Regions from separate parts of the Sanguibacter sp. TS_SC_8 genome, predicted to be linked through region 2. Evidence: predicted binding sites of a transcription regulator. Region 2 holds the regulator's gene; the other holds the start of a gene.

Region 1 (5,620 bases), 1.2 Mb from region 2:
CGAGGTGGCCGAGGAGCTGCGCGGGCTGCCTGCGCTCGCCGGTGTCCGGATCGGCGTGCTGCACGGCCAGCTGCCCCCGGCGGAGAAGGAGGCGACGATGGCGGCGTTCACGGCCGGTGAGATCGACCTGCTCGTCTCCACGACGGTGATCGAGGTGGGAGTCGACGTCCCACAGGCCACGGCGATGGTCGTGCTGGACGCCGAGCGGTTCGGCCTGTCCCAGCTGCACCAGCTGCGCGGTCGGGTCGGGCGCGGCACGCATGCGGGGATCTGCCTGCTGGTCTCCTCGATCCCGGCCGAGGAGTTGCTCCCGGTGACCGCGACGAAGGAGGCGTTCGCCCGCGCCGCGCCCGCGAGCCAGCGCCTGGCCACACTGGCCGGCACGTCGGACGGGTTCGAGCTCGCGGCCGCGGACATCTCGCTGCGCCGGGAGGGCGACGTGCTCGGGGTGGCGCAGTCTGGGACGGCGAGCTCGCTGCGGCTGCTGCGGGTGGTGCACGACGCGAAGGTGATCGGGCAGGCCCGCGAGGACGCGACCGAGATCGTCGCGGTCGATCCGGAGCTGGACACCTATCCCGTGCTCCGTGAGGCGATCGCCGAACGCCTACCCGGGGAGCGGGCCGACTTCCTCGAGCGCACGTGAGCGTCGTGGCCGTGGGTAGGCTGGCCCCGTGACGAGGATCGTGGCTGGCAGCGTAGGTGGCAGAACTCTCGAGGTGCCCGCGAGCGGCACCCGACCGACCAGCGACAAGGTCCGGGAGGCGATGTTCTCCCGGCTCGAGCACTACGGCGTGATCGACGGCGCGCGGGTCCTCGACCTGTACGCCGGCTCCGGGGCCCTCGGCCTCGAGGCGGCCAGCCGCGGAGCGGTCGAGGTGGTTCTCGTCGAGGCCGCCGCGGAGGCCGCGCAGGTCTGCGCGCGCAACACCGCAGCGCTGGGCCTGCCCGGGGTGCGGGTGGTCACGAGCACAGTCGAGCGGTTCGTCCAGAGCGCCGGGACCGGGGCGTGGGATCTTGTGCTCCTCGACCCGCCCTACGACGTGCGAGACGCCGAGGTCGCCGAGGTCCTCAGCCGTCTCGAGGCGCAGATCTCCCCTGACGCGGTGGTCGTCGTCGAGCGGTCCTCGCGCTCACCCGAACCTGTGTGGCCGACGACGTGGCGTCTCATCACGGTCAAGAAGCACGGCGACACGAAGGTCTACTACGCCGAGCCAGACCGTGAGCCGGAGGCCGGCGCGGACGCCGGCACGTAGATCTCAGGGGTGGCGAGTCCGCCTACAGGGCGGCCTTCTCCTCGTCGGTGAAGAGCGCGACCCAGCCCTCGTAGTCGCCCTGGTGGGCATCGGCGAGAGAGCGGCAGAGGTCCACGCGCTCGCGCAGGAAGTCGGGGACGAGCGGCTGGTTCCTCGCCACGAGCATGATGGTCCAGTCGGGGATGTCATGACTGGGTTGGACGAGCTCATGACGCACGCGGTCCGCGCGGAGGGCGGCCGACGCCGCATCGGCGCGGTCCTGGGTCGCGAAGCAGACGGCGAACTCGATCTCGCGGGGCGCGGTGATGTCACACCCCCGCGACTCCAGCCGCGCCACGTGCTCGGCATCGGGTTTGAGCAGGCCATACGGTCCGACACGCTTCTTTGCGGAAGAGAACAATCCCATGCGCTCACGCTAGCCCGCTTTTCAGCGGTGCCCGACCGTATCCCTTGAGGAGAGTCCCGCAGCGGGGGGAGCGAGGACGGTGGTGACCGGCCCCGCCAGCCCACCCACCGGAGCCGGATGCCTCGATCAGGCGACGCTGGACGCTGCGGTCGCTGAGGCGTCCGTACGGTGGCGGTTCGGCGGTGAGCCGGGTCGTCAGTCGGTTGGCTCAAACTCTTGCCCGCCGGACGTTTGTTCGATAGACTTATCGGAGTATTCCCGATAGATCCGACCAGGGCAGGGGGCATCGTGAAGCTTGCACGTCACCTCTGCGAGTACCCCGAGTATCCCGAGTACGCATCGATGATGACCGAGCTGTTCGAAGCGGCGTTCAACGCCTTGCTCCAGCCGGCGTCGGAGAGGCCCGTCGAGCCCTCTCTGGAGGTGCCCGCGGCCACCGGGGGCGTGGCCGTGGGCGATGTCCCTGGCGACGGCGTCGATCCGGGTGTCCCGGTGAATGTGTTGGCGTTGCTGGATCAGATGGAGTCGTTGGTGGAGGTGATCACGTCGGTCGACCCGGCGTCGTTGCCGGGTGCGGTGGCGGCGGAGGTGTCCCAGCGGATCCACGTCGTGGTGGGGCGCCTTGAGGCTCAGCGGTTGGGGTGCATCGCCCGCACCGAGTCCGAGGGGTCGTGGCACCAGGAGACGATGCATTCCTTCACGACGTGGTTGGAGAAGGCGGAGAACCTCTCGAAAGGACTGGCCCAGCGCACCGTCGCGGCGGCGCGGGCGGTGAGTGAGCACCTGCCGGCCACGGGGGCGGCGGCTCGGGCGGGGTCGATCACCGGGGAGCACGTGGGCATCATGGTGCACGCGGCCAAGACCCCGACGTTGCGGCAGTCGTTGGCCGACCCGGCGCCGGGGGCGGTCCCGGTGTGCACCGGTGAGGAAGCGTTGTTGGTGCATACGGCGGCGTGGTCGGTGACGGAGTTCAACCGGTTGGTCAAAGGGTTCACCCTCTCTGCTGACCCGGTGGCGCAGGAGAAGGCGTTCAAGGACGCCGCCGAGCGGGAGTTCCTCCAGGTGTCCCCGACCTTGGGTGGGATGCAGATCAGCGGGTTCGTCACCACCGAGCACGGTCAGCTCATCGGTGCGGCGCTGCGCGCGGTGGCCGGGGTCCCCTCCGCCACCGACACGCTCGTCCCGGCGGATCTGCGCAAGGTGGACGCCCTGGTCGAGCTGTGTCAGGCGTTCCTGGACGCCGGGACCGCCGGCAAGGGCGCCAACGTGCGCCCCCACCTGTCGGTGCACGTGTCCTGGGAGGAGTTCACCCGGGTCTTCGAAGCCACCCACAGTGACGGTGATGACGACGCTGACAGCACTGACGGTGAGTCAGATGGCACCGGCGCGGCTGGTGAACTGGCCGGCGGAGCGAGCAGCACTGCCTCAGACGGCACCGGTTCCCGATCCTGGTCCCCGAGAACCTTCGAGGCTCGCCTCAAGGCCGGGTACGCGACCTGGGAGGACGGCACCGGCCCCATCCCCGACGCGGTCCTGAGACGGATCGCGTGCGACGGGGAGATGACCCGGATCATCTTCGGACCCGACTCCCAGATCCTCAACATCTCCCGCACCAGACGCACCTTCACCAGAGAGCATCGCCGCGCCATCATCGCCCGCGACACCACCTGCGTCTGGCCGGGCTGCGACGCGCCACCGCGCATCTGCGAGATCCACCACGCCCTACGCCACTGGGCCGATGGCGGAGACACCACACCCTCCAACGGGGCCCTGCTCTGCCGACACCACCACCACCGCGTCGACGGAGAGAACATCGCCATGACCCGCGCCTTCGGCACCTGGCACATCGACGTCCCCGGCACCTACCCAGCAGGCGACGCCGCAGCCTGACCACGCCCCGGTCGAGCAGCCACCGGTTCGGCACGGTGATCAGTCCGGTTCAGGGATTCGTTCCACACCGCGATCATCGCGCCACCCAGCTACTCCTCAGGCAGCAGCCCGACAGGGACGTCAGAGAGGTCTTCGGGGGAGACGAGATCCACCCACTGTCCGCTGACCGAGTCGAGCAGCGCGTGGGTTGCGTCGTCGTCGGACACCGTTCCCTCCGAGCTCAGCAGCTGGGCCTCCAGGAAGTCCCGCAGCGGGGGAGCGCTCACGCGTGCGGCAGGCGCCCCGCCCACACCCGCATCGCCCACACCCGCCTCTACCACATACAAGGTGACCAGCAACAACGCGGGGACCCGCTGACCGCCCGGACCCATCCTGGGCTGGAAGTACGGTACCGAGAGCACCCGGGCCCCGTGCCGGGCGTAGAACCGCAGCCGAGCGGCGGGGTCACCGTGCTCGATGCTCGCCGCGTGGTGGTCTGGGTGCTCGACCTCGGCCACAACCAGCGCGGGGGAGAACTGCTCCGCCCAGCGGGCCACCGCGCCGTCGAGCAGCGCGCCGCCGATCCCGCCCCCGCGCCCGCCGGGCGCGATCGCGAGATACATCAGCAGCACGACCCCGCCAGGGGCGGACGGGCTGCCCACCGCACCGGCGACCACCTGCCCGTCGCGCACCACGCCCAGTGCGTGCAGCTCCCCGGTCGCGCACCCGGACAGGAGCCCATCGAGGTCGATGAGCTCGGCAGGCGGGAAGGACGGGGCCAGGACCCGCTCGTGCAGCGCAGCCAGGTCCGCGGGGTCGACGAGATCGACGAGATCGACGGAGGCTGGTGCAGAAGCATCTGGTTCGGAAACGTCACCCATGTCACCATCATGGCCGCCCACGGCCGCGTCGGCCATGTCCGCCCGCGCCGGACTGCACTACCGTGAAGGCGTGACCATCGCCGTGAGCCCCGGATCGTACGACCCGATCACCCTGGGGCACCTCGACATCATCCGCCGGGCCAGTGCCCTCTTCGACGAGGTCGTCGTCGGCGTGGCGAGGAACTCCGCCAAGTCCACGCTCCTGGACGCCGACCAGCGCCTCGCGCTGGCCGAGGCCGCCTGCGCGGACCTCCCCGGGGTCCGCGTCGCCCTCGTGCCCGGGTTGCTCGTCGACTTCTGCCGCGACGTCGGCGCGACGGTGATCGTCAAGGGGCTGCGCGGGGGAGCGGACTTCGACTCCGAGCTGCCGATGGCGCTCATGAACCGCCACCTCGTGGGCGTGGAGACGGTGTTCGTCCCGGGCGACCCGGCCCTCGCCCACATCGCCTCGTCGTTGGTCAAGGATGTTGCCAGGTTCGGGGGCACAATCGACGATTGTGTGCCCGACGGCGTTTCTTCCATCCTCCGGGCGGCTCTGGATGGCACCGTGGACGGCAGTCGCAACCCCCCGAAACAAGGAGTGTCATGAGCAGCCACGACGAGACTGAGACGTTTGTCGAGGGTGAACGCCTCGGCGTCCCTGCCCTGATGGATGCGCTGACCGACGTCATCGAGCGCGCGCGCGCGATGCCCATGTCCTCATCGGTCCTGGTCAACCGCAACGAGGCCCTCGACCTGCTGGACGAGCTGCGCGATGCGCTGCCCTCCCAGCTGAGCCGCGCGGACGAGGTGCTCTCCGACGCCGACCAGGTCCTCGACGACGCCCATGTCGAGGCGGAGAACCTCATCGCGACCGCCCGGGCGCGCGCCGCCGAGCTGGTCAGCTCCGAACAGGTCGTGCTGCAGGCCGAGGTGCACGCACGCGAGCTCATCGCCCACGCCGAGGCGACCGTGGCGACCCTGCGCCACGAGGCCGACGACTACTGCGACCGCCGCCTCGCGGAGTTCGAGATCGACCTGGGCAAGGTCCTCGCCCAGGTGCACGCCGGCCGCGACAAGCTCGCCGACCGCCTCGGTGAACCGAGCGGGACAGACACCGCCAAGCCGTGACCTCAAGCGAGTTGGGCGCTGGTCCCTCGATGACGTAGCATTACCTGTTGGTCCTGCCAGTCGCGGCATGTACCGAGATCACTACGTTCGGAAAACTGTGC
Region 2 (5,620 bases):
AGTCACGGACGGGCAGCATGATCTGCTCGCCGGCCCACAGCGTCGCCGACGCCCGGCCGTTGACCTCGACGATGAGGTCGACCACGTCCCGGAGGTCTTCCCCGGGGAGGGCCAGCTCTTCGGCGATCCCCCACAGGTTGTCCCCCGCGGCCACGGTGTACGGAATCACCTCCGGGGCCACGTCCGGCGTGCTCGCCAGCGCTCCCCCGCCCATCACGGCCATCGAGACGGCCACCACGAGCGCCGTCGCCCACAGCACCCATCGACCGCGCCGGGTGAGCTCAAGATCGGACAACGAACCCTCGATCGAGGCGCTGGCCAGCCGTCGGGCGCGAGCGTCCGCCCGCGCCCGGGCCGCCGCCTGGCGTCGGTCCGCACGCGCAGGGGTGGTCGCGCGCTCCGGGACGGCGGCGCGCTCAGGAACAACAACCAGCTCGGGAACAAGGACCAGTGCCATATCCACTCCATCTCTCCAGCGCGCACGACCAGCTGCGCATCTCCGTGAGCTCCTGCCGGCCCGTGCCGACGCCCCGCACTCTTCGTTCGTACATCTGTTCGTAGTACAACTGTACGAACATTTCCGAGATTGGCAAGGGGCAATCCCGACACGCTCGAACAACTGTTTGAGACTTGTCCACTATCGGCCTAGACTTGAGCACGTTCGCGAGACGACTCGACCACGAGCAGACCACGAGCCACTGACATCGCCCGATCGCAAGCAGATGCCCATCACAACCGGAGGTCACCGTGGCACCCAACGACACCAACCCGGCAGGTCCTGCGAGCGTGACGGCGCTCCCCCACGACACCGCCTCACCGTGGCGCAAGGACGGGATCGGCCCGGACGGGCTCACCTCCCGGCAGCGGCGCATCCTGGACACCATCCGGGACTCCGTGCAGAACCGCGGCTACGCGCCGAGCATGCGCGAGATCGGTGAGTCGGTCGGCCTGAACAGCCCGTCGAGCGTCAAGCACCAGCTGACCGTCCTCGAGGCCAAGGGCTACCTGCGGCGCGACCCGAACCGTCCGCGGGCGATGGAGCTCGTGCACAGTCCGTACACCGAAGGGGCCGGCCGACCTCTGGGTGAGATGGCCTCCGGCTCGGGATACGCAGGCTCTGCGCTCGACTCTCCCTCAGACGGACCGGACCGCCCCACACCCTCGTACGTGCCCCTGGTGGGGCGGATCGCCGCCGGTGGGCCGATCCTGGCCGAGCAGCTCGTCGAGGACGTCTTCCCGCTCCCGCGCCAGCTCGTCGGGGACGGCGAGCTCTTCATGCTCAAGGTCGTCGGTGAGTCGATGATCGACGCCGCCATCTGCGACGGCGACTGGGTCGTCGTGCGGCGCCAGCCCGTCGCCGAGAACGGCGAGATCGTCGCGGCGATGATCGACGGCGAGGCGACCGTGAAGACGTTCAAGCGGATCGACGGCCATGTCTGGCTGCTGCCCCACAACCCGGCGTTCTCCCCGATCCTCGGCGACGAGGCGACGATCCTGGGCCGGATCGTGACCGTCCTGCGCAGCCTCTGACCCGGCCTGAGCGCTCGGTCGACGCACGAAGGGCTCCTCACCACCGGTGAGGAGCCCTTCGTCATGAGCGGCCGAGTCAGAAGCCGAACTTGCGCGCCACCTCTTTGAGAGAGGTGGCGGAGTGCTGCAGGCCGCGGATCTCCATCGGGGAGAGCGGGACCGCGAGCCGGTCCGTGCACCCGCGGCGGCCCACGATCGAGGGCACGGACAGGCAGATGTCGCTGATCCCGTAGTAGTCGTCGAGCAGGGTGGAGACCGGGAGCACCCGGTGCTCGTCGTTGAGCACGGCCTCGATGATGCGGGTGCCGGCGAGGGCGACGGCGTAGTTCGTGGCCCCCTTCCCCTCGATGATCCGGTAGGCGGAGTTGATCACCTCGTGCGCGATGTCCTCCCGTCCCTGCACGGTGAGCGGTCCACGTCCGTCGACCCCGTCCCAGTCCAGCAGCGGCACGCCACCGATGGTCGCGGAGCTCCACAGCGGGATCTCGCTGTCGCCGTGCTCACCGGCCATGTACGCGTGCACGTTCTGCACCGCGACGCCGCAGTGCTGGGCGATGAGGTAGCGCAGGCGGGAGGAGTCCAGGACGGTCCCCGAGCCGAAGAGCTTGGTGGGCGGCAGGCCGGAGACCTTCAGCGCCGCGTAGGTGACGATGTCGACCGGGTTGGTGACCATGACGTACGTCGCGTCGGGCGCCACCGCCTGCAGCTCGGGCAGGATCTTCGAGACGAGCCCGATGGTCGCCTCGGCCAGGTCGATCCGGGACTGCCCGGGCTTCTGCTTGGCCCCCGCGGTGATCATGATGACGTCCGCGTCGGCGCACACCGCGACGTCGTCGGAGCCGATGACCTCGGCCATCGGCATGAACTGGATCCCGTGGGCGAGGTCGAGCGCCTCCGCCTCGACCTTGGCCTTGTTGATGTCGTACAGCGCGACGGTCCGCGCAGAGCCGCGCATCAGCGCGGCGTAGGCCATGGTCGAGCCCACCGCGCCGGCGCCGACCACTGCCACCTTCGTCGTCTTGCGGGCCGCGGGGGGGCCCGCCGGGGTGGGTGTACCGGAACGCTCGGCGTCGCTCATGCTTCCTCCACAGGAGATCGGGTTGCAGGTGGTGCTGGTCTCAGCCTAGAGCCGCGAGCCGCTCGAGCGCAGAAGTCGCCACCTGGCGATCGGTCGTCTGCCAGAACTGCGGCAAGGAGTTGACCAGGAACGAAGCGTAGCGAGCCGTCGCGAGCCGCGGGTCGAGCACCGCGACCACCCCGCGGTCCGTCGTCGTGCGGACCAGGCGGCCCGCGCCCTGGGCCAGCAGCAGGGCCGCGTGCGTGGCGGAGACCTGCATGAACCCGTTCCCGCCGTGGCTCTCGATATAGCGCGCCCGGGCGGCCTTGACCGGGTCGTCGGGGCGGGGGAACGGGATCCGGTCGATCATGACGAGCTGGCACGCCGAACCGGGCACGTCGACCCCCTGCCACAGGGACAGCGTCCCGAACAGGCACGTCGCGTCGTCGGCGGCGAACTCGCGGACGAGGGTGGGGAGCTGGTCGTCGCCCTGGCACAGGACCGGGAAGTCCACCTGATCGCGCACCAGCTCCGCGGCACGCTCGGCGGCGCGTCGGGAGGAGAACAGCCCCAGCGTCCTTCCGCCCGCCGCCGTCATCAGCGCGACCATCTCGGCGATCTGGTCGTCCGTGGTCGCCTGCTGCCCGGGTGTGGGCAGCCGTCTGGCGATGTAGAGGATGCCCTGGCGCCGGTAGTCGAAAGGGCTCCCGACGTCGAGGCCGCGCCACGGCAGATCGACTGTGGCGGGCTGGCTCACCTGGGTCGCCGGCTTTCCTTGGGCCCCAGGCTTCGCTGGGGTCGCTGACTTCGCCTGGCCCACCGGCTTCCCCTGGGTCACCTCCGCCGGGTCGTCGGTCTCACCCGCCGCGCGCTCGAGCCCGACGGCGCGAGCGATGGGCACGAAGGAGTCGCCGAGCGCGAGGGTCGCCGACGTGAGGATGCCGACCTTGTCCTGCCACAGGTTCGTCCGGATCAGACCGGCTACCCCGAGCGGGGCGGCGTGGAGCTTGGACATCCCGGCCCCGAAGCCGCCGTCGCTCCCGCGCGAGCACCAGAGCACGTCGAAGCCGGAGTGGTCGGCGGCCATCCGCTCGGCGGTCTCGAAGACGAGGAGCATGCTCGACGACGCCATCTTCAGGCCGCTGGTCGCCGATCCTGCGTCGGCCGGCCCCTTGCCCTGCTCGGGCTTCAGAGCGCTGAGGACCGCACGGGCGGCGTCGCGCACCCCCGCGACCGAGAGACGGGCTCCCTCGGGGAGCCCGTCCGGGAAGCGTTCCGCCGGCAGGCCGGCCAGCACCGAGCCGAAGTCCGCGGCGGCGGCGTCGAGGTCGGGGGTGGGGATCCCCCCGTGCCGGCGTGCCTGGCGGGAGGCGTGCTCGATCGAGGCGACCGAGAGCTCCGCGGTCGCCGCGGCGGTCACCCGGTCGGGCAGCTCGTGAGCCTCGTCGGCGATGACCACGGAGTGCTCGGGCAGCACGCCCGGGGACCCGGTCGCGGCGATGCCGAGCATCGCGTGGTTGGTGACGACGACGTCGGCCTCGCGGGCGATCCCCCGGGCGCGCTCGGGGAAGCAGTCGTCGATGAGCGGGCACTTCTGGCCCAGGCACTCCAGCGACGTGACCGAGACCTGCTGCCAGGCGCGGTCGCTCACGCCGGGGACCATGTCGTCGCGGTCGCCGGTCTCGGTGTCACCGGCCCACTCCCGCAGCCGCAGGATCTGCTTCCCCAGTCCGGCGGACCCGTCGGCGTCCACCGCGCCGGTGCCCGCGCCAGCAGCGGCTCCCGTCCCGGTGAGCGGCTCGGTGGGCCCCTCGGTGCGGGGCATGTCGAAGAGGGTGCCCGCGTCGTCGGCGGGGTAGCCGCCGGCGATCTTGTGCAGGCAGGCGTAGTTGTGCCAGCCCTTGAGCAGGGCGAGCTGGGGGCGGCGCGGCAGGTGCGCGGCGAGGGTCTGCGCCACGAGCGGCAGGTCCCGGGTCATGATCTGGCGCTGCAGGGCCAGGGTCGCGGTCGAGACGATGACGCGTTCGTCCGTGGTGACCGCGTGGTGGACGGCGGGGACGAGGTAGCCGAGCGACTTCCCGGTCCCGGTGCCGGCCTGGACCAGCAGGTGCTCCTTGGTCCGCATCGCCGTGGCCACCGCCTCGGTCATGTCGTGCTGACCGTCGCGCCGCGCGCCGCCGAGCGCACCGACCGCGAGATCGAGCAGGCGGTGGACGTCGGCCTCGCCCGGTGCGTCAGCCACGCGCGGTGTGTCGACCCCGCCCGGTGTGTCGTCATCGGCACGGTCGGGGGTCCTGGCGTCGCTCACCCGTGGAGTCTACGCATCACGCGGGCGCGGTCGGGCCGCCTCGGCCACGCACCGCCCGCCACCCCGCGGTCAGGACCTGACCGCAGCCGCGGCCAGCTCGGCCGCCAACGCGTCGTCGACACGTCCGCGCACCAACGTCCCCTCACCGACGTGCTCGAGGTGATCGATCTCACCCTCGAGGTGAACCCGGTTGACGAGGTCACCCCGGCTGTAGGGCACCACGAGGTCGATCGAGACGCCGGGGTGCGGCAGCGACGCGGCGATGAACTCGAGCAGCTCGGGGATGCCCTCCCCGGTGTGGGCGGAGACGACGATCGTGTTGCGTTCCCGGCTGCGCAGCCGGGCGATGGTCTCCGGTGCGGCGAGGTCGGCCTTGTTGAGCACGATCACCTCGGGCACGTCCGCGGCCCCGGGGATGTCCGCCAGGACGTGGCGGACCGCCTCGATCTGCCCCTCGGGGTCGGGGTGGGAGGCGTCGACGATGTGCAGCAGCAGGTCGGAGTCGGCCACCTCCTCCAGGGTCGAGCGGAAGGCCTCGACGAGCTGGTGCGGGAGCGCGCGGACGAAGCCCACCGTGTCGGCGAGGGTGTAGATCCGCCCGTCGGCGGTCTTGGTCCGGCGGACCGTGGGGTCCAGGGTGGCGAACAGGGCGTTCTCCACGAGCACCCCGGCGCCGGTGAGCGCGTTGAGCAGGCTGGACTTCCCGGCGTTGGTGTACCCGGCGA

Evidence for each region. Region 2 encodes LexA, which represses DNA repair genes until DNA is damaged. Its sites were predicted from a motif close to TCGAACANNTGTTCGA; they were not measured.
Region 1: the regulator LexA is predicted to act here: its motif matches at 1,883-1,898, upstream of ACWA15_RS12945 (HNH endonuclease signature motif containing protein).

What each region holds. Positions count from the first base shown of each region.
Region 1 is NZ_CM143955.1:2,841,362-2,846,981, reverse strand. It holds gene ACWA15_RS12960 (ATP-dependent DNA helicase RecG) at 1-643, shown strand, start outside; gene rsmD (16S rRNA (guanine(966)-N(2))-methyltransferase RsmD) at 672-1,253, shown strand; gene ACWA15_RS12950 (ribonuclease E inhibitor RraB) at 1,276-1,659, opposite strand; gene ACWA15_RS12945 (HNH endonuclease signature motif containing protein) at 1,948-3,549, shown strand; gene ACWA15_RS12940 (GNAT family N-acetyltransferase) at 3,639-4,409, opposite strand; gene coaD (pantetheine-phosphate adenylyltransferase) at 4,480-4,998, shown strand; gene ACWA15_RS12930 (ATP synthase subunit B family protein) at 4,995-5,519, shown strand; gene ACWA15_RS12925 (YceD family protein) at 5,617-5,620, shown strand, end outside.
Region 2 is NZ_CM143955.1:1,671,210-1,676,829, reverse strand. It holds gene ACWA15_RS07580 (hypothetical protein) at 1-457, opposite strand, end outside; gene lexA (transcriptional repressor LexA) at 787-1,530, shown strand; gene ACWA15_RS07570 (L-lactate dehydrogenase) at 1,607-2,608, opposite strand; gene ACWA15_RS07565 (ATP-dependent DNA helicase) at 2,649-4,895, opposite strand; gene hflX (GTPase HflX) at 4,965-5,620, opposite strand, start outside.